DNA from 3 places in the Hydrogenophaga sp. L76 genome. Region 2 is predicted to be linked to each of the others. Evidence: predicted binding sites of a transcription regulator. Region 2 holds the regulator's gene; each other region holds the start of a gene.
The links. Region 2 encodes HrcA, which represses chaperone genes, less so after heat shock. Its sites were predicted from a motif close to TTAGCACTCNNNNNNNNNGAGTGCTAA; they were not measured.
Positions count from the first base shown of each region.

Region 1: a site for HrcA is predicted at 3,058-3,084, ahead of AC23D4_RS18765 (co-chaperone GroES). Genes of this name have one in related genera too.
Region 3: a site for HrcA is predicted at 1,820-1,846, ahead of rpoH (RNA polymerase sigma factor RpoH). Genes of this name have one in related genera too.

Region 1 is NZ_CM172807.1:3,855,894-3,863,509, reverse strand. It holds gene AC23D4_RS18775 (PAS domain-containing sensor histidine kinase) at 1-1,079, shown strand, start outside; gene ccoG (cytochrome c oxidase accessory protein CcoG) at 1,351-2,784, opposite strand; gene AC23D4_RS18765 (co-chaperone GroES) at 3,176-3,469, shown strand; gene groL (chaperonin GroEL) at 3,551-5,200, shown strand; gene tal (transaldolase) at 5,406-6,347, opposite strand; gene AC23D4_RS18750 (MurR/RpiR family transcriptional regulator) at 6,407-7,255, shown strand; gene AC23D4_RS18745 (ABC transporter ATP-binding protein) at 7,590-7,616, opposite strand, start outside.
Region 2 is NZ_CM172807.1:4,228,899-4,236,514, reverse strand. It holds gene AC23D4_RS20690 (segregation and condensation protein A) at 1-541, shown strand, start outside; gene nadB (L-aspartate oxidase) at 538-2,139, shown strand; gene AC23D4_RS20680 (RelA/SpoT family protein) at 2,241-4,499, shown strand; gene greB (transcription elongation factor GreB) at 4,516-5,085, opposite strand; tRNA gene AC23D4_RS20670 (tRNA-Arg) at 5,160-5,236, opposite strand; tRNA gene AC23D4_RS20665 (tRNA-Ile) at 5,265-5,341, opposite strand; gene hrcA (heat-inducible transcriptional repressor HrcA) at 5,387-6,412, opposite strand; gene AC23D4_RS20655 (porin) at 6,683-7,616, shown strand, end outside.
Region 3 is NZ_CM172807.1:2,177,366-2,184,981, forward strand. It holds gene istA (IS21 family transposase) at 1-1,174, opposite strand, end outside; gene AC23D4_RS10400 (PAS domain S-box protein) at 1,222-1,626, shown strand; gene rpoH (RNA polymerase sigma factor RpoH) at 1,884-2,843, shown strand; gene AC23D4_RS10410 (sensor domain-containing diguanylate cyclase) at 3,000-4,802, shown strand; gene AC23D4_RS10415 (metallophosphoesterase) at 4,809-5,846, opposite strand; gene lysS (lysine--tRNA ligase) at 5,860-7,407, opposite strand; gene AC23D4_RS10425 (ABC transporter ATP-binding protein) at 7,571-7,616, opposite strand, start outside.

The DNA of each region.
Region 1 (7,616 bases), 370 kb from region 2:
AGAGCGCACAGCGTTTGCATGGCCATACCCGCTCGCAGATGCTGGGCAAACCCTACTCGCAACTGCTGGCCGCCGCCGACGCAGGCGAGGAAGCGGTCGATCCGGCCCAGGCGTTGCTCTCGGCCAAGGCCCACGGCCAGTGGGAATCCCGGGGCTGGCAGCTGCGCAACGATGGTTCACGCTTCTGGGCCCACACGGTGCTCACCGCTTTGCGCAACGAGGCAGATGAACTGCAGGGTCTGTCCTGCATCACGCGCGACATGACCGCGGCCAAAAGCCTGGAGGATGTGATGAAGGATCTCAATCACGAACTCGAAAAGCGTGTGGCAGAGCGCACGCACGAGCTGGTAACGGCCAACAAGCATCTGGATGTGTTCTCGCACATGGTGTCTCACGACCTGCGTGCGCCCCTGCGCCACATCGCCAGCTTCGTCAGCCTGCTGCAGGAGCAGATGGGCGAATCCAGCGACGGCCTGGCGCTGCAATACCTCAACTCGATCGCAAAGGCCAGCAAACGCATGAGCATCATGATCGAAGGCCTGCTCGAATACGCGCGCCTGGGGCGGGTTGCCATCGAGTCGCAGCCCGTGCCACTGGCGCCGCTGGTCGGCGGCGTGATTGCGCATCTGAAACAGGAAAACCCCACCCGCTCCATCGAATGGGTGGTGGAGGAAGATCTGCCGATCGTGCGCGGCGACGCCATGTTGCTGGCCGAGGTGTTCAGCAACCTGCTGAACAATTCGGTGAAATACACCCGCCCCCGCGAACACGCCCGGATCGAAATCGGCTGGAAGGTCGATCCGGTCAACGGTCGCACCTTCTACATCCGCGACAACGGTGTGGGCTTCGACCTGGAGAAAGCACACAACCTGTTTGTGATGTTCCAGCGGCAACACCACTCCATGGACTTCGAGGGCACCGGCACCGGTCTCGCGCTGTCCCAGCGCATCATCGAACGCCACACCGGTCGCATCTGGGCCGAAACCGCCTCCGGTGAAGGCTGCACGTTCTACTTCACCCTGCCGTTCGAGGGCCTGGAGCCCGAACTGGACTCCCCCACACCGGCACTGGCGATCTGACGGAGCACGTTCCTGAGACCGGCGGGTTCGCACCACCATCGTGGGTACGTGGACCCAGCCGGTCCAACTGCCGTGCCGTCTCACCGTTGCTGGCCACCACCGGCTGCATGTGACCTCCATCGCTGGCCCCATTTTGATCTGGCTGCGCCGGCGCAACTCGCTCCGCCACTGGGGCAGGTCCGGGAAAATTGCTGGAGCAGCCATCTTCCACGCGTGTCCGGCGACGAACTGCATCATCGAACCGGTGCTCGGCTCTTCTCCTCCTTCGGGGTCAGCGCGGTACCAGAAAAACCGATTTTTCATCGAGATGTATCGCCGCGTCGGTGGTGGACTGCAGCTTGAACACGATGGGGTGCGAACCACTGGACGCGCCCGGTGGCACCTGCACCCGCACTGCCAGGGTGCGCACTTCGGTCGGCAAGACGTCCACCATGGGTTCGGATGCGATCACGATGCCATCCATGCCTTCCACGCTCAGCCGAACCACCTGTTTCGCCTCGGTGGCGTTCATGATCTGCAGGCGGAACACGTTCTCTATGCGGCCCTGCTCGACCATGCGGGCGAGAGCGCCGCGGTCGCGGATCACGTCCACCTTCATGGGCACGCGCATGTAGAGGCTCACCCCCACGGCGATGGCGATGGCGGTCAGTACCATGGTGTAGATGAGCACCCGCGGGCGCAGCGCCCGGCGGATGATCTGAGCCTTGTCCCAGCCTCCGGTCATGGCGTTCTGCGTGGAATACTTGACCAGGCCACGGGCATAACCAAACTTGTCCATCACGTCGTCGCACACGTCAGCGCAGGCGCCGCAACCGATGCACTCGTACTGCAAGCCCTTGCGGATGTCGATGCCGGTCGGGCAAACCTGCACGCACAAGGTGCAGTCCACACACGAACCCAGGCCCTTTTCTTTCGGGTCCACCTTCTTGCCGCGCGAACCACGCGGCTCGCCTCGGGTGGTGTCGTAGGTGACGATCAGGGTGTCCTTGTCGAACATGGCACTCTGGAAGCGCGCATAGGGGCACATGTATTTGCACACCTGCTCGCGCATGAAACCGGCGTTGCCGTAGGTGGCAAAGCCGTAGAAGAAGATCCAGAAGGTCTGCCAGGCACCCAGCGAACCGGACACCACGTCAGCCGCCTGATCGCGGATGGGGGTGAAGTAGCCGACGAAGGTGAAACCGGTCCAGAGCGCAAACAGGATCCACGCGGTGTGCTTGACGGCCTTGCGGCCAGCCTTGGCGCCTGACAGCGGCGCCTCGTCCATCCGCATGCGGGCCGAGCGATCGCCCTCGATCTTCTTCTCGATCCACAGGAAGACTTCGGTGTAGACCGTCTGCGGGCAGGCGTAGCCGCACCACAGGCGCCCGGCCACGGCCGTGAACAGGAAGAGCGCGAGCGCCGCCATCACCAGCAGACCGGTGAGGTAGATGAAATCCTGCGGGTAGAGCACCAGCCCACCCAGGTAGAAGCGGCGCGACAGCAGGTCAAACAGGATGGCCTGGCGGCCGTTCCAGTTCAGCCAAGGCAACCCGTAGAAAACGATCTGTGTGATCCACACCATGGCCCAGCGCCAGCGGGTGAAGAAGCCCGATACCGACCTGGGGTGAATCTTTTTATGCGACTCGTAGAGGGAAACCTCGATTTCGTCGGGCTCATCCCCGGGCACGAGGCCCAGGGGCTGGTTGGCGGTGGTCGTGGACATGGGTGCTTTCTTGTGGGTCTCGCGGTGTTTGGGCCCGGCCTCTGAGCGCAAGGCCGGTGTGCGCGCCAGTCCATGTTCCAAGAACCGTGCCAGTCCCCGAATTCACAAAGAATCAAGGACTTGCAACACCTAGCGTGCGTTTTCGCCTCCAGAAGTTGCGGCGGAACCGCCACAATTGGCAGTAAAGTGCCAAGTTTGGCACTTCGCCCTGGGCGTCTTTGGTGGGGATAAAACCCTTGTGCCTCTTGAAATACCACCGAAGCGCCCTTATCATTAGCACTCGCTGGAGTTGAGTGCTAACACTTGCTCCAAGTCGATCGACGGCCTTGCCCGACCCTTGCGGTCGGTCCTGATCGTCTGACCCAACCCTATCCCAATCTCAGGAGATGCAATGAACCTTCGTCCTCTCGCCGATCGCGTGATCGTCAAGCGTATTGACAGCGAAACCAAGACCGCTTCCGGCATCGTCATCCCCGACGCAGCCGCAGAAAAACCCGACCAGGGCGAAATCCTGGCGGTCGGTCCCGGCAAGAAAAACGACAAGGGCGAACTGTCGCTCATGAACGTCAAGGTCGGTGACCGCGTTCTGTTTGGCAAGTACAGCGGCCAGACCGTCAAGGTCGACGGCAACGAACTGCTGGTGATGAAAGAAGACGACCTGTTCGCAGTCGTCGAATCCAAGTAATTTTGCGGGACTGACCGAGCAACGCGCAAAGCGTCTGCTCGATCTGTCCCCAACTGTTCAAATCATTTAGGAGCTATCAACATGGCAGCAAAAGACGTCATTTTCGGCGGCGAAGCCCGCGCACGCATGGTCGAGGGTGTGAACATCCTGGCCAACGCGGTCAAGGTCACCCTGGGCCCCAAAGGTCGCAACGTGGTGCTCGAGCGCTCGTTCGGCGCCCCCACCGTGACCAAGGACGGTGTGTCTGTGGCCAAGGAAATCGAACTCAAGGACAAGCTGCAGAACATGGGCGCCCAGATGGTCAAGGAAGTTGCTTCCAAGACGTCTGACAACGCTGGCGACGGCACCACCACCGCCACCGTGCTGGCGCAAGCCATCGTGCGCGAAGGCATGAAGTACGTGGCCGCCGGCATGAACCCGATGGACCTGAAGCGCGGCATCGACAAGGCCGTTGAAGCCCTGATCGAAGAGCTGAAGAAGGCCTCCAAGGCCACCACGACCAGCAAGGAAATCGCCCAGGTTGGCTCCATTTCCGCCAACTCTGACTCCAGCATCGGCGACATCATCGCCAATGCCATGGACAAAGTGGGCAAAGAAGGCGTGATCACCGTGGAAGACGGCAAGTCGCTGCAAAACGAACTCGACGTCGTCGAAGGCATGCAGTTCGACCGCGGCTACCTGTCGCCCTACTTCATCAACAATCCTGAGAAGCAATCCGCCCTGCTGGACAACCCCTTCGTGCTGCTGTACGACAAAAAGGTTTCCAACATCCGTGACCTGCTGCCCACGCTGGAGCAGGTGGCCAAGGCCGGCCGTCCGCTGTTGATCATTGCCGAAGATGTCGAAGGAGAAGCCCTGGCGACGCTGGTGGTCAACACCATCCGCGGCATCCTGAAGGTGGTGGCAGTGAAGGCCCCTGGCTTCGGCGACCGCCGCAAAGCCATGCTGGAAGACATCGCCATCCTGACCGGCGGCAAAGTGATCGCCGAAGAAGTCGGCATGACGCTGGAAAAAGTGACCCTGGCCGACCTCGGCTCCGCCAAGCGCATCGAAGTGGGCAAGGAAAACACCACCATCATCGACGGCGCCGGCGCTGCTGCTGACATCGAAGCCCGCGTGAAGCAAGTGCGCGTGCAGATCGAAGAAGCCACCAGCGACTACGACCGCGAGAAGCTGCAAGAGCGCGTGGCCAAGCTGGCCGGCGGCGTTGCCGTGATCAAGGTCGGCGCTGCCACCGAAGTCGAGATGAAGGAAAAGAAGGCCCGCGTGGAAGACGCCCTGCACGCCACCCGCGCTGCAGTGGAAGAAGGCATCGTCGCCGGTGGTGGCGTGGCCCTGCTGCGCGCCCGTCAGGCCGCTGGCACCATCAAGGGTGACAACGCCGACCAGGACGCCGGTATCAAGCTGGTGCTCAAGGCCATCGAAGCGCCTCTGCGCGAGATCGTGGCCAACGCCGGTGGCGAGCCTTCCGTGGTGGTCAACGCCATCCTGGCTGGCAAGGGCAACTACGGCTTCAACGCCGCCAACGACACCTACGGTGACATGATCGAAATGGGCATTCTGGACCCCACGAAAGTGACCCGTACCGCTCTGCAGAATGCCGCTTCCGTGTCCAGTCTGATGCTGACCACCGAAGCCATGGTGGCCGAGTCCCCGAAGGATGACGCACCGGCCGGCGGCATGGGTGGCGGCATGGGTGGGATGGGCGACATGGGCGGCATGGGCATGTAATTGCTCCTTGCCTGAGACGCCATGCCGGCGTTGCAAGGGCTTGCCGTGGCGCTGCCACTGTCTACGCCCTTGCGCCTTGGCCTGGCGCCTCATGCTGCGTCGGATTGCATCACTGCATGCTGACGAACCCCCAAGAAAAAACCCCGCGAAGCAATTCGCGGGGTTTTTTTCATTGATACCCCCAAACGAGGGGACTTCGGGTGGGTCAGCGCATCATGCCTTCGAGCTTGATCGTGTCCACCACGAACGCGCGGATGCCTTCGGCCAGCTTCTCGGTCGCCATCGCGTCTTCGTTCATCGCAAAGCGGAAACCGGCTTCGTCGTACAACGCGAACGGAATGTCCATCAACTTCGCGGCCTCGGCGTCCAGAGCCCTGGGCAAGACCGCTTCGCTGGCCGCCAGCTGAGCCAGCAGGTCAGGGCTGATGGTCAGCAGGTCGCAGCCAGCCAGCGCCGTGATCTGGCCCACGTTGCGGAAGCTCGCACCCATCACCTCGGTGGCGATGCCGTGCTTCTTGTAGAAGTTGTAGATCGCCCGCACCGACTTCACGCCCGGGTCGTTGGCGCCCGCCATCGCTGCTTCGTCCCAGTTTGCACCCGCGTTCTTCTTGTACCAGTCGTAGATACGGCCCACGAACGGCGAGATCAGCTGCACCTTCGCCTGACCACAGGCCACGGCCTGGGCGAACGAGAACAGCAGCGTCAGGTTGGTGTGGATGCCCTCACGCTCCAGGCGAGCGGCGGCCTGAATGCCTTCCCAGGTGGAAGCGATCTTGATCAGCACGCGGTCGATGTGCACACCCTCGCCCTGGTAGAGGTCGATGATGCGGCGCGCACGCGTCACGGTGGCTTCGGTGTCAAAGCTCAGGCGGGCGTCCACCTCGGTGGAAACGCGGCCGGGAATGTGTTTCAGAATCTCGCAGCCGAAAGCCACAAGCAGGCGGTTCATCACCTCGTCCGTCCCCTGCGCGCCGTATGTCGACATCGCATCCTTGAGCAGATGGGCATATTCCGCTTTCTGCACCGCCTTCAGGATAAGCGATGGGTTGGTGGTCGCGTCGCGTGGCGAAAAGGCTGCGATCTGGTTGAAGTCGCCGGTGTCGGCAACCACGGTGGTGAGCTGTTTGAGTGCGTCAAGCTGGTTCATCTTGCCATTATCGGGCGTGAAGGTTCCACAATTTTTTGTAACTCGATTACCATCGTTCCATGCTCGACCGAATCAAAGCCTCCCTGCCCTCGCTGGCTCCCGCAGAACAACGGGTGGGCAAACTCGTGCTGCTCGATCCGCGCAGTTTCGCCAGCCTGCCGGTGTCCGAACTGGCCGAACGGTCGCATGTGAGCAAGCCGACCGTGGTGCGTTTCTGCCGCAGCATGGGTTACGACGGTCTCTCGGACTTCAAGCTCAAGCTCGCCGGCACCGTGAGCGAAGGCGTGCCCTTCATCCACCGCAGTGTGGACGTGGACGACAAGGTGGGTGACGTGCTGGTCAAGGTGATCGACAACACGGTGGCAGCGTTCCTGAAATACCGCAATGACGCCTCCACCCACTCGATCGAGAAGGCGGTGGATGCGCTGCTGGCCACCTACAAGAACCGCGGCCGCATCGAGTTCTACGGCGCGGGCAATTCGGGCATTGTGGCGCAGGACGCGCAACACAAGTTTTTCCGCCTGGGCATCAACGCCATCGCCTACAGCGACGGCCACATGCAGGTCATGAGCGCCTCGCTGCTGGGGCCGGGCGACTGTCTGGTGATCGTGTCCAACTCGGGCCGCACGCGCGACCTGATGGATGCGGCCGACATCGCGCGCAAACACGGCGCCACGGTCATCGTCATCACCGCCAGCGGCTCGCCCCTGGCCGCCGCCGGCCACATCCACCTCTCGGCCGACCATCCCGAAGGCTACGACCGCTACAGCCCCATGACCTCGCGTCTGATGCACCTGATGGTGATCGACGTGGTCGCTACGTGTCTGGCGCTGCGCATCGGGGGCAGCAAGCTGCAACCGCTGCTGAAGGAAATGAAGAACAACCTGCGGAGCAAACGATACGCTTGACCGTGCGCATTGCGCACAGGTCATGCGTCCCCCTGCGCCGCTTCGCGTCTTCCCCCGGAGGGGGACGATGCCTGCGGCCCGGCGGAGCCGGTTCCACGGCTTCCTGGGTTGGGACACGCGCGCCGGATGGCAGGTGGCGGTGTCACCTTAGTTGTTCAGTGATTACTCGAAACCGATTCCACCGCATCCCCTCCCCTTCCTTGAACGCTGGTCACAAGTTCGGACAACGGGTGTTCCCCGCAGCGAAGTCAAGGAGGAGGCCCGCGCAGCGGGACGGGGGACATTCGCGGAGGGGAGCGCCCGTTGTTCGCGCCAACGCCCACCCACAGGCACGTCAGATCCGGCCTTCTTCCACAGCGTG
Region 2 (7,616 bases):
CCTGCTGATGGCCGCGATGCTGATCGAGATCAAGTCACGCATGCTGCTACCGCCCAGAAAGACGGCCGAGGGCGAAGAAGCCGAAGACCCGCGCGCCGAGCTGGTGCGCCGCCTGCTTGAATACGAGCAGATGAAACTGGCCGGTCAGCGTCTGGCCGAGATGCCGCAATACGGCCGCGATTTCCTGCGTGCGCAGGTTTTTGTCGAGCAGGCGCTGGCGCCGCGTTTTCCGGACGTGGCTGTGCTCGACCTGCAAAGCGCCTGGCGCGACATCCTCAAACGCGCCAAGCTGGTCCAGCACCACAAGATCAGCCGCGAAGAGCTCTCGGTGCGCGAACACATGAGCATCGTGCTGCGCCGCCTGCAGGGCAAAAAGTTCGTCGAATTCGGCGAACTCTTTGACCCGTCCAGGGGCCAGCAGGTGCTGGTGGTGACCTTCATTGCCATGCTGGAGCTGGCCAAGGAAACCTTGATCGAATTGACCCAGGCCGAGGCATTTGCCCCGATTTACGTGCGCCTGGCCTACACCCCGAATCCATGACCACCCATTCCTTTGACGTCCTCATCATCGGCAGCGGCCTGGCCGGTCTCACGGCCGCCCTGCGCCTGGCGCCCACCCACCGCGTGGCGGTGGTGACCAAGCGCGGCATCTCCGACGGCTCCAGCAACTGGGCCCAGGGCGGCATCGCCGCCGTGCTGGCCGAAGGCGACAGCTACGCCTCGCACGTGGACGACACCCTGGTCGCAGGCGCCGGCCTCTGCGATCTCGAAGCCACCCGCTTCACGGTGGAAAACGCACCGGCCGCCATCGCCTGGCTGCAGGAACTGGGCGTTCCCTTCTCCACCGAGAACGGCGCCCTGCACCTCACCCGCGAGGGCGGCCACAGCCACCGCCGCATCGTGCACGCCACCGACGCCACGGGCGCGGCCGTGCAGACCACGCTGAGCCAGCTGGCCCGATCCACCTCCGGCATCACATTCTTCGAGAACCACATGCTGGTCGACCTGATCACCGACAGCAAACTGCCCGACCACAAGCCCGGCGCAGCCCCCATGCGCTGCCATGGGGCCTACGTGCTCGATGTGGACCGCGACGAGGTCGAAACCTTCAGCGCGCCACACACCATCCTGGCCACTGGCGGCGCGGGCAAGGTCTACCTCTACACCACCAACCCCGACACCGCCACCGGCGACGGCATCGCCGCCGCCTGGCGCGCCGGCTGCCGCGTGGGCAACATGGAATTCATCCAGTTCCACCCCACCTGCCTCTACCACCCACACGCAAAGAGCTTCCTCATCACCGAAGCCGTGCGCGGCGAAGGCGGACAGCTCAAACTGCCACCGCGGCTGGGCAGCCACCGCTTCATGCCCGACCACGATCCGCGCGCCGAACTGGCCCCGCGCGATGTGGTGGCCCGGGCCATCGACTTCGAGATGAAGAAACACGGTCTGGACTGCGTGCACCTGGACATCTCGCACCACAGCCCCGAGTTCCTGCAGGAACACTTCCCGAACATCCTGGCCCGCTGCGCCGAACTCGGCATCGACATCACGAAGGAGCCGATCCCGGTGGTGCCCGCCGCGCACTACACCTGTGGCGGCGTGGTCACCGACCTCGAAGGTCACACGGACCTCAGCGGCCTGTACGCCGTGGGCGAAACCACCTGCACCGGCCTGCACGGCGCCAACCGCCTGGCCAGCAACTCGCTGGTGGAATGCATGGTGTTCGCCCAGGCAGCCGTGGGCGCGATACGGGCGGCCGACGCACCGCAGCCTCCCGAACTGCCGCAGTGGGACGAAAGCCGCGTCACCGACGCCGACGAACAGGTGGTGATTTCACACAACTGGGACGAACTGCGCCGTTTCATGTGGGACTACGTCGGCATCGTGCGCACCGACAAACGTCTCGAACGCGCCGCCCATCGCATCACCCTGCTGCAGCGCGAAATCCACGAGTTCTATTCGCAGTTCCACGTCACGCGCGACCTGCTCGAACTGCGCAACCTGGTGCAGGTGGCCGACCTGATCGTCATGTCGGCCATGATGCGGCACGAAAGCCGCGGCCTGCACTTCAGCCGCGACTACCCGGACCTGCTGCCCGAAGCCAAGCCGACCATCCTGGTGCCTCCGGCACGGTGAAACGGCGCCCAAGGACCGCGAATCGCGCTCAAGTGCACCCATCTGGAGCTATGCAGGCGTTGCAGCCAGCGCCGGCGCGGTTCTCGCGCTAAAGTAGGGGGATGCCCACCACCGCCGATCCGGACACCGTGAAGTCGACCTCCGCACAGGCCCATCCCGCGGCCAGTGCGGCTGCGGCCAGCTTTGCTGTGTTGGTCGGCAAGCTGGACTACCTGAGCGCGCCCGAGATCGAAAGCGTGCGTCAGGCCTACCGGTTTGCCGACGAAGCCCACCTGGGCCAGATGCGCAAGAACGGTGACCCGTACATCACCCATCCGATCGCGGTGGCTGCCCAGTGCGCCGAATGGAAGCTCGATGCCCAGGCCCTGATGGCCGCGCTGATGCACGATGCCATCGAAGACTGCGGCGTCACCAAAGAGGACCTGGTGGAACGGTTTGGTGCTCCGGTGGCCGATCTGGTCGACGGACTGACCAAGCTCGAAAAGCTGGAGTTCGACACCCGCGAACAGAACCAGGCGGAGTCGTTCCGCAAGATGCTGCTGGCCATGGCCAAGGATGTGCGCGTCATCCTGATCAAGCTGGCCGACCGCACGCACAACATGCGCACCATGGGCGACATGCCGCGCAGCAAATGGAAGCGCATCAGCAGCGAAACGCTGGAGATCTACGCTCCGATCGCGCACCGCCTGGGCCTGAATTTCACCTACCGCGAACTGCAGGACCTGGCCTTCCGCTTCCTGCATCCGTGGCGTTACGAGATCCTGTCCAAGGCGCTGAACAAATCGCGCAACCGCCGCAAGGACCTGATCGCCCGGGTCCAGGGTGAAGTGGAGACCGCGTTCCGGAAGTTCGGGCTTTCCGTGCGCACCATGGGCCGCGAGAAAACGCTCTACTCCGTCTACCGCAAGATGGACAGCAAACACCTGTCGTTTTCTCAGGTGACCGACATCTACGGCTTTCGCATCGTCGTACCCGAACTCAGCGACTGCTACACCGGCATGGGTGTATTGCACCAGCTCTACAAACCGCTGCCTGGCAAGTTCCGCGACTACGTGGCCATCCCCAAGGTCAACGGCTACCAGTCGCTGCACACCACGCTGATCGGTCCGTTCGGCACCAACATCGAATTCCAGCTGCGCACCCACGCCATGGACGTGGTCGCCGAATCCGGTGTGGCCGCGCACTGGCTTTACAAGGCCAGCGAACCCAACAGCGACACCTCGCAACGCCTGGGCACGCAGTGGCTGCAGTCCTTGCTCGACATCCAGCAGGAAACCCACGACGCCAGCGAGTTCTGGGACCACATCAAGATCGACCTGTTCCCGGACGCGGTCTATGTGTTCACCCCCAAGAGCAAGATCATGGCACTGCCCCGGGGGGCGACGGTGATGGACTTCGCCTATGCGATCCACAGCGACGTCGGCAACAGGACCGTTGCGGCCCGGATCAACAGCGAACAGCGGCCGCTTCGCACAGAGTTGAACAACGGCGACATCGTCGAGATCATCACCAGCGAAACCGCCGAGCCCAACCCGGCCTGGCTCTCGTTCGTGAAGACCGGGCGCGCGCGCTCCAAGATCCGCCACCACCTCAAGACCCTGGCGCAGGATAAGTCGAACGAGCTGGGCGAGCGCATGCTGGGTCAGGCCCTGAGATCGGAAGGCATCGCCACCCTGCCAACCGAAGACGGCCCCTACAAAACCACCTGGGAAAAACTGCTGCGCTTCACCGGCAACAAGACACGCAGCGAGCTCCTGTCGGACATTGGAATGGGCAAGCGCATTGCCAGCATGGTGGGCAAGAAACTCGCGGTGCTGTTGTCTGAAACCGGCCTCAAGCCCGACGCCCTGCTGATCAGCACCGAACGCTACGCCAGCGGAGAGGACGAATCGGTCTCCCAGGGCGTGGTCAGCCTGGACGGCAGCGAAGGCCTGTCGGTGCAATACGCCTCGTGCTGCAAACCCATTCCAGGCGACCGCATCGTGGGCTATCTGGGGCGAGGCGAAGGTCTGACGGTGCACGCCGAGGACTGCCCCACGGGCAGGCGCCTGCTCTCGCGTGACAGCGAGCGTTTCCTGCAGGTGGAGTGGGCCGACGAACCGGTGCGCCCCTTCGAAACCATGGTGGTCGTCACCGTGACCAACGGCAAAGGCGTGCTGGCGCGCGTGGCTTCGGCCATCGCTGCGGTCGAAGCCGACATCACCCACGTGGATATGGGCGACGAACCGGCCCAGACAGCCACCGACATCCGCTTCTCGGTCTCGGTGCGCGACCGCCAGCACCTGGCCGACGTGATACGCAGCCTGAAGCGAACCACCTCGGTCCTCAAGGCCCAGCGTTTCAAGCCCGCCAAGCCCTGACAGCCTGACAGATTTTTCAAGGCGCCGTGGGCGCCACCGGGTAGTCCACCGACAGGATCTCAAGCTCCTGTGCACCGCCAGGGACCACCAGACGCACCACGTCGCCCACACGGGCCTTGAGCAGGGCCCGGGCCACCGGGGAAACCCAGCTGATCTGGCCTTGGGCGCTGTCGGCCTCATCGACACCCAGAATGGTGACGCTGGTTTCAGCGCCAGACCCGTCGGCATAGCAGACCGTGGCACCAAAAAACACCTGGTCACCCCCGTGGTGCATCGACGCGTCAACCACCTCGGCAATCTCCAGGCGCTGGGTCAGAAAGCGGATGCGGCGGTCGATCTCTCGCAAGCGCTTCTTGCCATAGAGGTAGTCGCCGTTTTCGGAGCGGTCGCCGTTGCTGGCCGCCCAGTGCACGATCTCCACGATCCTGGGGCGTTCGTCGTCGATCAGGGCGAAGAGTTCGCTGCGCAGGCGCTCGTAGCCGGCGCGCGTGATGTAGTTGATGCCTGAAGGTGCGGATGGTGGCGGTGCAACAGCACCATCTTCATCACCGTCGGCATCGGACTCGCGGGTGAAGGCCTTGCTCATGATTGCCGGGCTCCTGGACGATGGACGCGACAGAAACGAAAAAGCCTGCAGCTTTTGGCTGCAGGCTTTCCATTTGGTGCGGCTGGCAGGAATTGAACCCACGACCCCTTGGTTCGTAGCCAAGTACTCTATCCAGCTGAGCTACAGCCGCTAAGCTTTGAATTATAGCACGGGTTTTCTGGTAGGCCGTGTTGGACTTGAACCAACGACCAAAGGATTATGAGTCCTCTGCTCTAACCAACTGAGCTAACGGCCCGCAAGGCGACGATTGTAGGGGCAGCGACCGTGGCGCCAGCGGGCTTCAGCCCTGTTTGCCGTGGCTCAGGGCGTTGCTCACCAGCTTGGCCGTCACGTCGACGATCTGGATCATGCGGTCGTAGGGCATGCGCTGTGGTCCGATCACGCCCAGTGTGCCCACCACCTGGCCATCCACCTCGTAGGGTGCGGTGACCACCGACAGGGCTTCGAATGGCACCACCTGGCTCTCGCCACCGATGTAGATGCGCACCCCATCGGCCTGCGCCGATACGTCGAGCAGGCGGATGAGCTGGGTCTTCTGTTCGAACAGGTCGAACATCCGCCGCAGGTTGCCCATGTCGCTGGAAAATTCGCTCACCGAAAGCAGGTTCCGCTCACCGGATACCACCACCTCGTCCTGTTCACCCGTGGCGTCCTCGCCGATGTTCACTGCGGCCTGCATGAGCGAGGCGATCTCGCCCCGCAGCGCATCCACCTCCACCTTCAGGCGCGACCGCACTTCCTCCATCGTCAGCCCCGAGTAGTGGGCATTGAGGAAGTTGGCCGCTTCCTGCAACTGGGTCTGGCTGAAGTTCACTTGGGTGTGGATGATGCGGTTCTGCACATCGCCATCGGGCGACACCAGGATCACCAGCACACGGCGCTCGGACAGGCTCAGGAATTCGATGTGCCGGAACACCGAGGCGCGTCGTGGCGCCATCACGACGCCCACAAAGTGCGACAGGCTGGACAACATCTGGGCGGCGTTGCTGATGACGCGCTGGGGCTGCCCCGCTTCGATGCCGTGCGTCCCCATGTCGCCCACCGCGGAGAACCCTTCCCGCCGCACCGTGAGCATCGTGTCCACAAACAGCCGGTAGCCCCGCGCCGTGGGAATGCGGCCCGCCGAGGTGTGCGGACTCGCGATGAGACCCAGTTCTTCCAGGTCGCTCATGACGTTGCGGATGGTGGCCGGCGAAAGCTCCAGCCCCGCTGCCTTCGCCAGCGTTCGCGAACCCACGGGCTGCCCGTCGGCGATGTATCGCTCGACAAGAGCCTTGAGCAACAGTTTGGCGCGGTCATCCAGCATGGCAGCCATTCTAAGGAGGCGCAGCGCCCGAACACGGAACGGTGGGTTTTGTACACAACAACTGTATTCACTGGCACACGAATTGCTGAGCAGATCGAAAGGCCATTCGTGCCAGCGGTTCGTGCACCAAGGGCGTCCAGACGCCCACCCTTGGTGCAGCGAGCGGCCACGGATCCGTCGAGGCAGCGAAGTGCCCCCGTGACGCTCCGCTATCGCCGGCCGGATGGCTTTTGTCGTGTCCCCACCCTGTTGTTCATCTGGAGAAAATTCATGAAGTCTGCTTTCAAACCTCTGGCCCTCGGCTCTGCCGTTTTCCTGACCGCACTCGGTGCGCAGGCCCAGAGTTCCGTTTCGGTCTACGGCCTGCTCGACCTCAGCATGGGCTCGACCAAGGCCCCGGGTGGCGCATCGGTCAAGTCTGTTGACAGCGGAAAAATGACCACCAGCTATTTCGGCTTTGGCGGCAAGGAAGATCTGGGCGGCGGCCTGTCGGCGGTATTCAAGCTGGAGAGCTTCATGCGCGCCAACACCGGCGCCCAGGGACGGTTCGACGGAGACCCCGCCTTCTCACGTTCGGCCAACGTCGGTCTGTCCCACCAGGACTACGGCACGTTGACCTTCGGGCGCAACACCACCGCGCTGTTCGTTTCCACACTCATGTACAACGCCTTTGGCGACTCCTTCGGCTACTCCCCCAGCATCCGCCACTACTTCACCAGCGGCACCACCACCGGTGACACCGGCTGGAGCGACTCCTTCGCCTACGCCAGCCCGACGTTCGGCGGCGTGCGTTTTGGTGTCTCGGGTGCGAACAAGAACAGCGGCTCCACCGTCAGCAACGGCGGCAACTGGAGTGCCAACGTGGGTTACGGCGCTGGCCCCGTGTCGGCATCGCTGGTCGTGCAGCGCGTGAAGAAAGACGGCGCCAGCCCGGTGGCCGACACCCGCACCACCCAGCTCGGCGGTTCTTACGACTTCGGCGTGGTCAAGGCCTTCGCCCAGTACGGCGAAGTCGAAAACCTGAGCACCCCCAACACCTACAAGATCAGCGGTCTGGGCGCACGCTTCCCCATCGGCACAGGGGCCCTGCTGGCGCAATGGGGCCAGATCAGCCCCGAGACCGGCGCGGATCGCAAAACCCTGTCGTTCGGCTATGTGCACTCGCTGTCCAAGCGGACCGAGGTGTACGCCGTGGGCATGAGCG
Region 3 (7,616 bases), 2.1 Mb from region 2:
GGGCACCGGGCTTCCTCTGCAGCAGCGGGATGTAGTGCTGCCAGTCGTACCGGGTCTCGCCCGCGTTGCTCAGCCGCTCGTGGCGCGCCACGATGGTGTCGTCGGCCACGATGGCCACGCTGCCCGGGTACAGCCGTGTGCTGACCAACTGGCCGACCCGTTCGCACGGCACGGAATATCGGTTGCGCGCCACCGACACCAGGCAGGTGCTGGAGACCCGCGCGGGTTTCTCGACGTAGCCGTCGAACGGCACCGGCATGGGCATGAGGTGCGCGCGCTCGTGTTCGAGCATCTCGGCCACGCTGAACTGGGTGTGCTCGGGGTGGCGCACCTCGTCCCACAGCGCGCGGCAGCGCTGGCCCAGCCAGGCGTTGAGTTCGGTGAAGCTGCCGAACTTGATCTTGGCCGCGTCGATCCAGATGCGCCGACGGCTGTCCTGCACGTTCTTCTCCACCACCCCTTTCTCCCAGCCGCTGGCCACGTTGCAGAAGTCCGGGTCGTACAGGTAGTGCGCGCACATGGTGGCAAAGCGCTCGTTGACGATGCGACCCTTGCCCTTCTTGACCTTGTCTACAGCGGTCTTCATGTTGTCGTAGATGCCGCGTCGGGCCACACCGCCGAGTGCCGCGAACGACCGGGTGTGGGCATCGAACAGCATCTCGTGGCCCTGGCTGGGGTAGGCCACCAGCCAGAAGGCCCGTGAAGCACACAGCTTCATGTGTGAGACCTGCACCCGGTAGTAGATGCCACCGATCACCATGCCTTCCTCGCTCCAGTCGAACTGGAAGGCCTCGCCCAGCTCGAAGGTCAGCGGCACGAAGGCGTTGCCCGCAGACCCCTGACCCTCGCTCTGGCGCCATGCCCGGATGAAGTCGGTCACTCGCGTGTACCCGCCCTCGTAGCCCGCGCGCCTGATCTCGGCGTACAGCGCCTTGGCCGTGCGCCGCTCGTGCTTGGGCCGACGTGCATCGGCCTTCAAGGCCTGCCTGAGTGCGTCATGGAACGCCGTGAGTTTGCTGGGCTGTTCGCCGCGCCGGTACTTCGGCGGGCCGTCCACCTCGCCGTGCAACCACTTCGCCACCGTGTTGCGCGAGAGCCCTGTCATGCGCGATATCTCGCGCTCCGATTTGTTCTTCCGGGCATGCAAATGCCGGATCCTGCCAATCATGTCCATGGTGATCACTCCTTGTCCTCTGCTGCACATAAAAACAGCAGAGTAGGTTGTTCACCTGGCTCAGTTTTGGGTCGGCACTACCCTCAAAAGTGGCTCAGTTTTCGGTCGGCGCCAACAGCCAGACAACCCTCTTCGAACATGCGCCCGCGGCGTACCTGATCATCGACGAGGCCACCGTGCTGTGCGAAATCAACTTGGCGGGCGCCCGGCTGCTCGGCGCTGCGAGCAATGAATTGTTGGGTCGTCCGCTCGCCAGCTTCCTGTCGGCGGCCAGCGTCGAACAATTGCAGGAGATGCTCGCGCGGGCGCGGAATGGCGCTGTACCCGAGACCTGCGAGTTGCAGTTGTTGCCACAAGCCGGCGTCATTCGCCAGCTGCATGGCACTGCCGGCAGGGAAGACTCGTCAGCAAACTTCCTCCTGTTGCTGCTGGCGCTGCCGTCGCCAGGATAGGGACCACTCGACACCCCCTGCCAAGGGTATCGCCGGTGGCCCCGCCGTTTCAGACTTTCCCGGCAACACTGAAAACGGAAAAAGTCATTTTAAATCAATAACTTATAAACCACTCACAAAAGCAGGTGGCAGATGTTCGAGTTGCCTTCAGCGTCCGAGTGGTTCTTTGCATCAGGGTCATGGAACTATTCAATTAGCACTCCCTCTTAGTGAGTGCTAGTATTTATAAAAGACCAACCTTAGGAGGGTTCTTCTACATGACCACTGCACTACTTGCACCCGCTGCCTTGCCGTCCAGCACACTGGCTGTGTCCAGCCCATGGGCGAGCCGTTCGCTGACGCTGCCTGCGCTGGGCAACCTGGATGCCTACATTTCGGCCGTCAACCGCATGCCACTGCTGACGCTGGACGAGGAACAGGGCGCCGCGCGCCGCCTGCGCGACCACAACGATATCGACGCTGCCGGACAACTGGTGATGTCGCACCTGCGGCTGGTGGTGTCGATCGCCCGCCAGTACCTGGGCTATGGCCTGCCACATGGTGACCTGATCCAGGAAGGCAACGTCGGCCTGATGAAGGCGGTCAAGCGCTTCGATCCCGATCAGGGCGTGCGTCTGGTGAGCTACGCCATGCACTGGATCAAGGCCGAGATCCACGAATACATCCTGAAGAACTGGCGCATGGTCAAGGTGGCCACGACCAAGGCCCAGCGCAAGCTGTTTTTCAACCTGCGCTCGATGAAACAGGGCTTCCGCGCCGAGGCGCTGGACGGCGACACGCACCGCGAGGCGTTTTCTGACGGCGAGGTGGACGTGGTCGCACGCGACCTGAAGGTCAAGCCCGCCGAAGTGCGTGAAATGGAAACACGGCTTTCGGGTGGTGACGTGGTGCTCGACCCGAGCCCGGGCGACGATGGCGAAGACGGCTTCGGCCCCATTGCCTATCTGGCCGACGCCACCCACGAACCCACGGCGATGATCGAGTCGGCACAACGCGACGTGCTGGCCACGGAAGGCATTGCCACCGCCATGAGCGAGCTGGACGAGCGCTCGCGCCGCATCGTGACCGAGCGCTGGCTCAAGGTGAACGATGACGGCTCGGGTGGCATGACGCTGCACGAGCTGGCGGCCGAATACGGTGTGAGCGCCGAGCGCGTGCGCCAGATCGAGGTCGCTGCCATGAAGAAGATGCGCAAGGCGCTGGCCGCCTTCGCCTGAACCGGCCCAGGCCGGCCCCAGGCCCCAGACGGCACCACGCCAGCTGGGGCTTTTTCACGTCTGCGGGTGTCACAAACAGGTCACAACCCGCAGGCAATGGCCCCCGGTGCCAACTATGACCGCTCGTCCCGCAATCCGTGGCGACAGAATTGGAGGATGCTTGACAAGAATCCGGTGGCCCGGGCACCCACCCCGCACGCCCGCACCCCTTTGCCAACACCCGCGCGCCGTTTCATGGCGTGGCTGCTCTGGCTGACGCTGTCGCTGTGCGGCAGCGCATTCGCCGTGCCCGCCACCACCCCCTCCGGCCTGCCCCCGGTGGTCCTCGACGGCTCCATGAAAAGCGTGTCCCTGGCCCAGCGCAGTGCCTGGTGGGTGGACCCTGGAGGCCAGCTCACGGTGCAGGACGTGGAGCAGCGCCAGGCCGATCTGCCTTTCGGCTTGCGGGCGTGGCAACACCGCCTGCGGCTGGAAGGCAAGGCCGCGCTCTGGATCGGCTTCACCGCCTGGGCCCAGGACAACCGCTCGCACTGGGAGCTGGAGCTGGCGCGCTCGGGCACCGACCGCGTCAGCCTGTTCCACCGCAACGCCGACGGCAGCTGGCTTGAGCAGCACGCAGGCGACCGTTTGCCGGTGAGCGCCTGGGCGTCTCCCGACCGCTATCCCGTGTTCAAGCTGGCCCCGCGCAGCGATGCGCCAGTGGCCTACTGGGTGCGCATCGAACACGCGCGCGTGCCGTTCTCTGGCGAGCTGTTCATCCACAGCCACGACCAGTTGCGCGAGCAGCGCATCCTGCAGCAGTTCACGCTGGGCGCCTATTTCGGCATGACCTTGCTGCTCGTCGTCGTGGCGGTGGCCAACGCGCTGGTGTTCCGCGACAGCAGCTTCGCCGCCTACGCGATCTACATCACGCTGCTGGGGCTCTCGCTGGCCGCCTCGCTGGGGGTGGGGGGGCAGTTCCTGTGGCCCGATTTCGCGCGCTGGAACGGCGCGGCCGAGTTTGTGCTGATGCCGCTGGCGGCGGTGGCCGGGCTGCTGTTCGTGCGCCACCTGGTGCAACCGCGGCGCATCGGGCGCTGGCTGAACCGCCTATCGCTCACCCTGGCCGCGGCGATGCTGGGCCTGGTGGCCTGGGACCAGGCGGCCCCGTCCCAGTGGAGTCTCGAGGCCATCACCACCACCGGCGCGCTGACCATGCTGCTGGTTTTCGTCATGCTCTGGACCGCCTGGCGCAGCCGGGAGGGCTGGGCGCGCTGGATCGCGCTGGGCATCCTGCCGGTGCTGCTGGCCGGCGCGCTGCCGGTGATGCGCAACTTCGGGCTCATCTCCTCGGGCTTTCTCCCGCAGTACGGCCTGGTGATCGCCGCAGCCTTTGAAGCGCCCTTGCTGATCTATGGCCTGCTGCAGCGCTCGTCCATGCAACACGAGTCGCAGGCCCGTGCCAAGGCGCTGGCGCTGACCGAGCCGCTCACCGGCCTGACCAACCGCCACAACTTCATGCTGCGCCTGCACGAGAGCCTGATCCGCGCCCAGCGCTACCGCCACCGCAGTGCGCTGTTGCTGATCGATCTGGACAACCACACCTGGTTCGATCAGGAACACGGCAGGGAGGTCGCCGACAGTGCCCTGGTGCTCACGGGCTCGCTGCTGCGCTCGGTCGCGCGGGATGTGGACACCGCCGCCCGGGTTGATGACCACAGCTTTGCCTTGTTGATGGAAGGGCCGGTCCGCTCGGCGCAGGCGGTGGCCGCGGCCACGAGCATCGTTGCGGGTGGCCTGCGCCCGTCTCCGCAACTGCCCGTGGGGACCACGCTGCGCTGCAAGGTGGTGGTGGCCCTGCTGCCCGAGGAGACGCTGGGTCTTCAGGAGAATGCCCAGGCGCACCTGGACTGGCTGCGCATCGCGCTGGACGAGTTGAAGAAAGCCCCGCACAAGAGCATCCAGACGCTCAACTGCTGAAGCCTCTCAGGGAGTGAGTTCGACCAGTTCGATGGTCGGCATCACCGCCAGACGCGCCGGCAAACCGATGGTCCCGATCCCGGGCGTGACCAGAAGTGTCCCCGCCGCCGTGTCGTAGAGGCCGTTCCACCAGGGCTGCCGCGTGTTCGTGTTGCGCAGCACCCAGGGGGTGAGACCGGGAATCCAGATCTGTCCGCCGTGCGTGTGTCCGGCCACCGAAAGGTGGGCGGCACCCGGCGGCAGCAGCGCCACCGTGTCGGGCTGGTGGGTCACCACCAGGCGGTTGCCCGGACCCGTGGCGGGTCCGGAGGCCTCGGGCCAGAGCGCGCGAATCTGCGCCTCGGGCCGGCCACCCCAGCCATCGTCCAGCCCAACCAGCTCCCAGCCTTTCCAGGCAAGGCGCCTTCCTTCCAGCAATTGCACGCCATGGGTTTGCAGCGCCTCGCGCAGCGGCTGGGTCAGGTCCGGACCGGGCGCTTCGACATCGTGGTTGCCGAGCACGCCAAACACCGGATGCCGGATGGCCGCCAGCGGGGCCAGACCGGTCTTCAGGTCCCGCCGGGGTTCATGGGTCCAGTCGCCGGCCACCAGCACCGCATCCACCTCCAGCGCGTTGAGCTGGCGCACCAGGCGTTCGAGCTGGTGATCGCGGAAGAACAGGCCCCAGTGAATGTCGGCGATGACGGCCAAGCGCACCGGCTCGGCGCCTGGGGGCAAGCCGATGATCGTCGTCTGTCGCACCCGAGAAAGACCGGGCTCCACCAGCGAGGACCACAGCCCCACCACAACCAGCAAGGCCGCCACCCCGGCCTTCCAGCGCAGGAACCCGCGCCCGGTCACCGCGACCCCCACCAGGCCGATCAGCAGGAAAGGCCCGGCCAGCCGGGGCGCCCAGTAGAGCCAGAGCATCACCAGGTTGCGCAACCAGTAACCGGGCGTGTGCCAGCGGTCCTGGTAGTCCCAGAGGCTGACGGCCAGCGCCAGCGCCAGGCCCAGGGCGAACAGCCGCCAGACCCAGCGCAGCGCCCGGCTCATGGGCGGCATGTCGGGACTCGTGTCAAGCCTCGCGGCGCAGTGCAGGGAAGAGGATCACGTCGCGGATGCTGGGGCTGTCGGTCAGCAGCATCATCAGGCGGTCGATGCCGATGCCGCAGCCGCCGGCCGGCGGCATGCCGTACTCCAGTGCGCGGATGAAGTCGGCGTCGTAGTACATGGCTTCTTCGTCACCACCGTCCTTGGCCGACACCTGCGCGTGGAAACGTGCGGCCTGGTCTTCGGCGTCGTTCAGTTCCGAGAAGGCGTTGCCGAATTCGCGGCCGGTGATGTAGAGCTCGAAGCGTTCGGTCACCTCGGGGCGGTCGTCGTTGGCGCGCGCCAGCGGTGAAATTTCCGTCGGGTGCTCCATGATGAAGGTCGGGTTCCAGAGCTGCTCTTCCACCGTCTCTTCGAAATACAGCACCTGCAGGCTGGCCAGGCTGCGCGTGCTGAGCTGGTGTTTGGCTTCGGTCATGCCCAGCTGCTTCAGCGCGGGAATCAGCCACTCGGCACTGTCCACGCCCTCGCCGGCTTCGGTGTATTTCAGGATCGCTTCGCGGATGGTCAGGCGTTCAAACGGCGAAGTCACGTCCACCGGTTTGCCGTTGTAGGTGAGCGGCGTGTCGCCGTGCACCTGCTTGACCACATGGCGGATCAGCTGCTCGTTGAAGTCCATCAGGTCCTGGTAGTTCCAGTAGGCCGCGTAGAACTCCATCATGGTGAACTCGGGGTTGTGGCGGACGCTGATGCCTTCGTTGCGGAAGTTGCGGTTGATCTCGAACACACGCTCGAAACCACCGACCAGCAGGCGCTTCAGGTACAGCTCGGGCGCGATGCGCAGGAACATCTCCTGATCGAGCGCGTTGTGGTGCGTCTTGAACGGCTTGGCGTTGGCGCCGCCGGGAATGGGGTGCAGCATCGGCGTTTCCACTTCCAGAAATCCGTGGCTCACCATGAAGTCGCGGATGCTGGAAAGCGCGTGGCTGCGCGTGACGAAGCGCTTGCGGGCGCTCTCGTCGGTCATCAGGTCCACATAGCGTTGGCGGTACTTGATTTCCTGGTCGTGGATGCCGTGGAACTTGTCGGGCAGCGGGCGCAGGCTCTTGGTGAGCAGGCGGATCTGGTCAGCGTGGATGGTCAGCTCGCCGGTGCGCGTGCGCATGAGCACGCCTTCGGCGGCGATGATGTCGCCCAGGTCCCAATGCTTGAAGGTCTCCAGCATCGGTGCGCCCACGCTGTCGGTGTTCAGGTAGATCTGGATGCGGCCGCCGCTCGGACCAAAAGACGCATCCTGCAAGGTGGCGAAGCTGGCCTTGCCCATCACGCGCTTGAGCATCATGCGGCCCGACACGCAGGCGCGCACCGGCGTGGCCTCCAGCGATTCCTTGGTGGCTTCAGCGTGTGTGGCAAACAGCGCCTCGGCCTTGTCCACCGGCTTGAAGTCGTTCGGGAACGCCACACCCTCGCCGCGCTGCTGCGCATCGCGCAAGGCTTTGAGCTTCTCGCGCCGCTCCGCAATCAGCTGGTTGTCGTCGGTGGCGGGGGTGGCGTGGGCGTGTTCGGTGGTCATGGTGTGGGGCAAGAAAAAACGGGCTGCGCCTGAAGAAGCGCAACCCGCTATTGTAAGTTCCGGTGCGAAGGTCCCCAAACCCAGAACGCGGTGGAACCGGCTTTGCCGGGCCGCTCGCGTTGCCCCCTGGGGGGGGTGACGCCGCAGGCGGCGCGGGGGGGTGTCAATGTCCCAGATAGGCTTCGCGCACCTTGGGATCCACCAGCAGG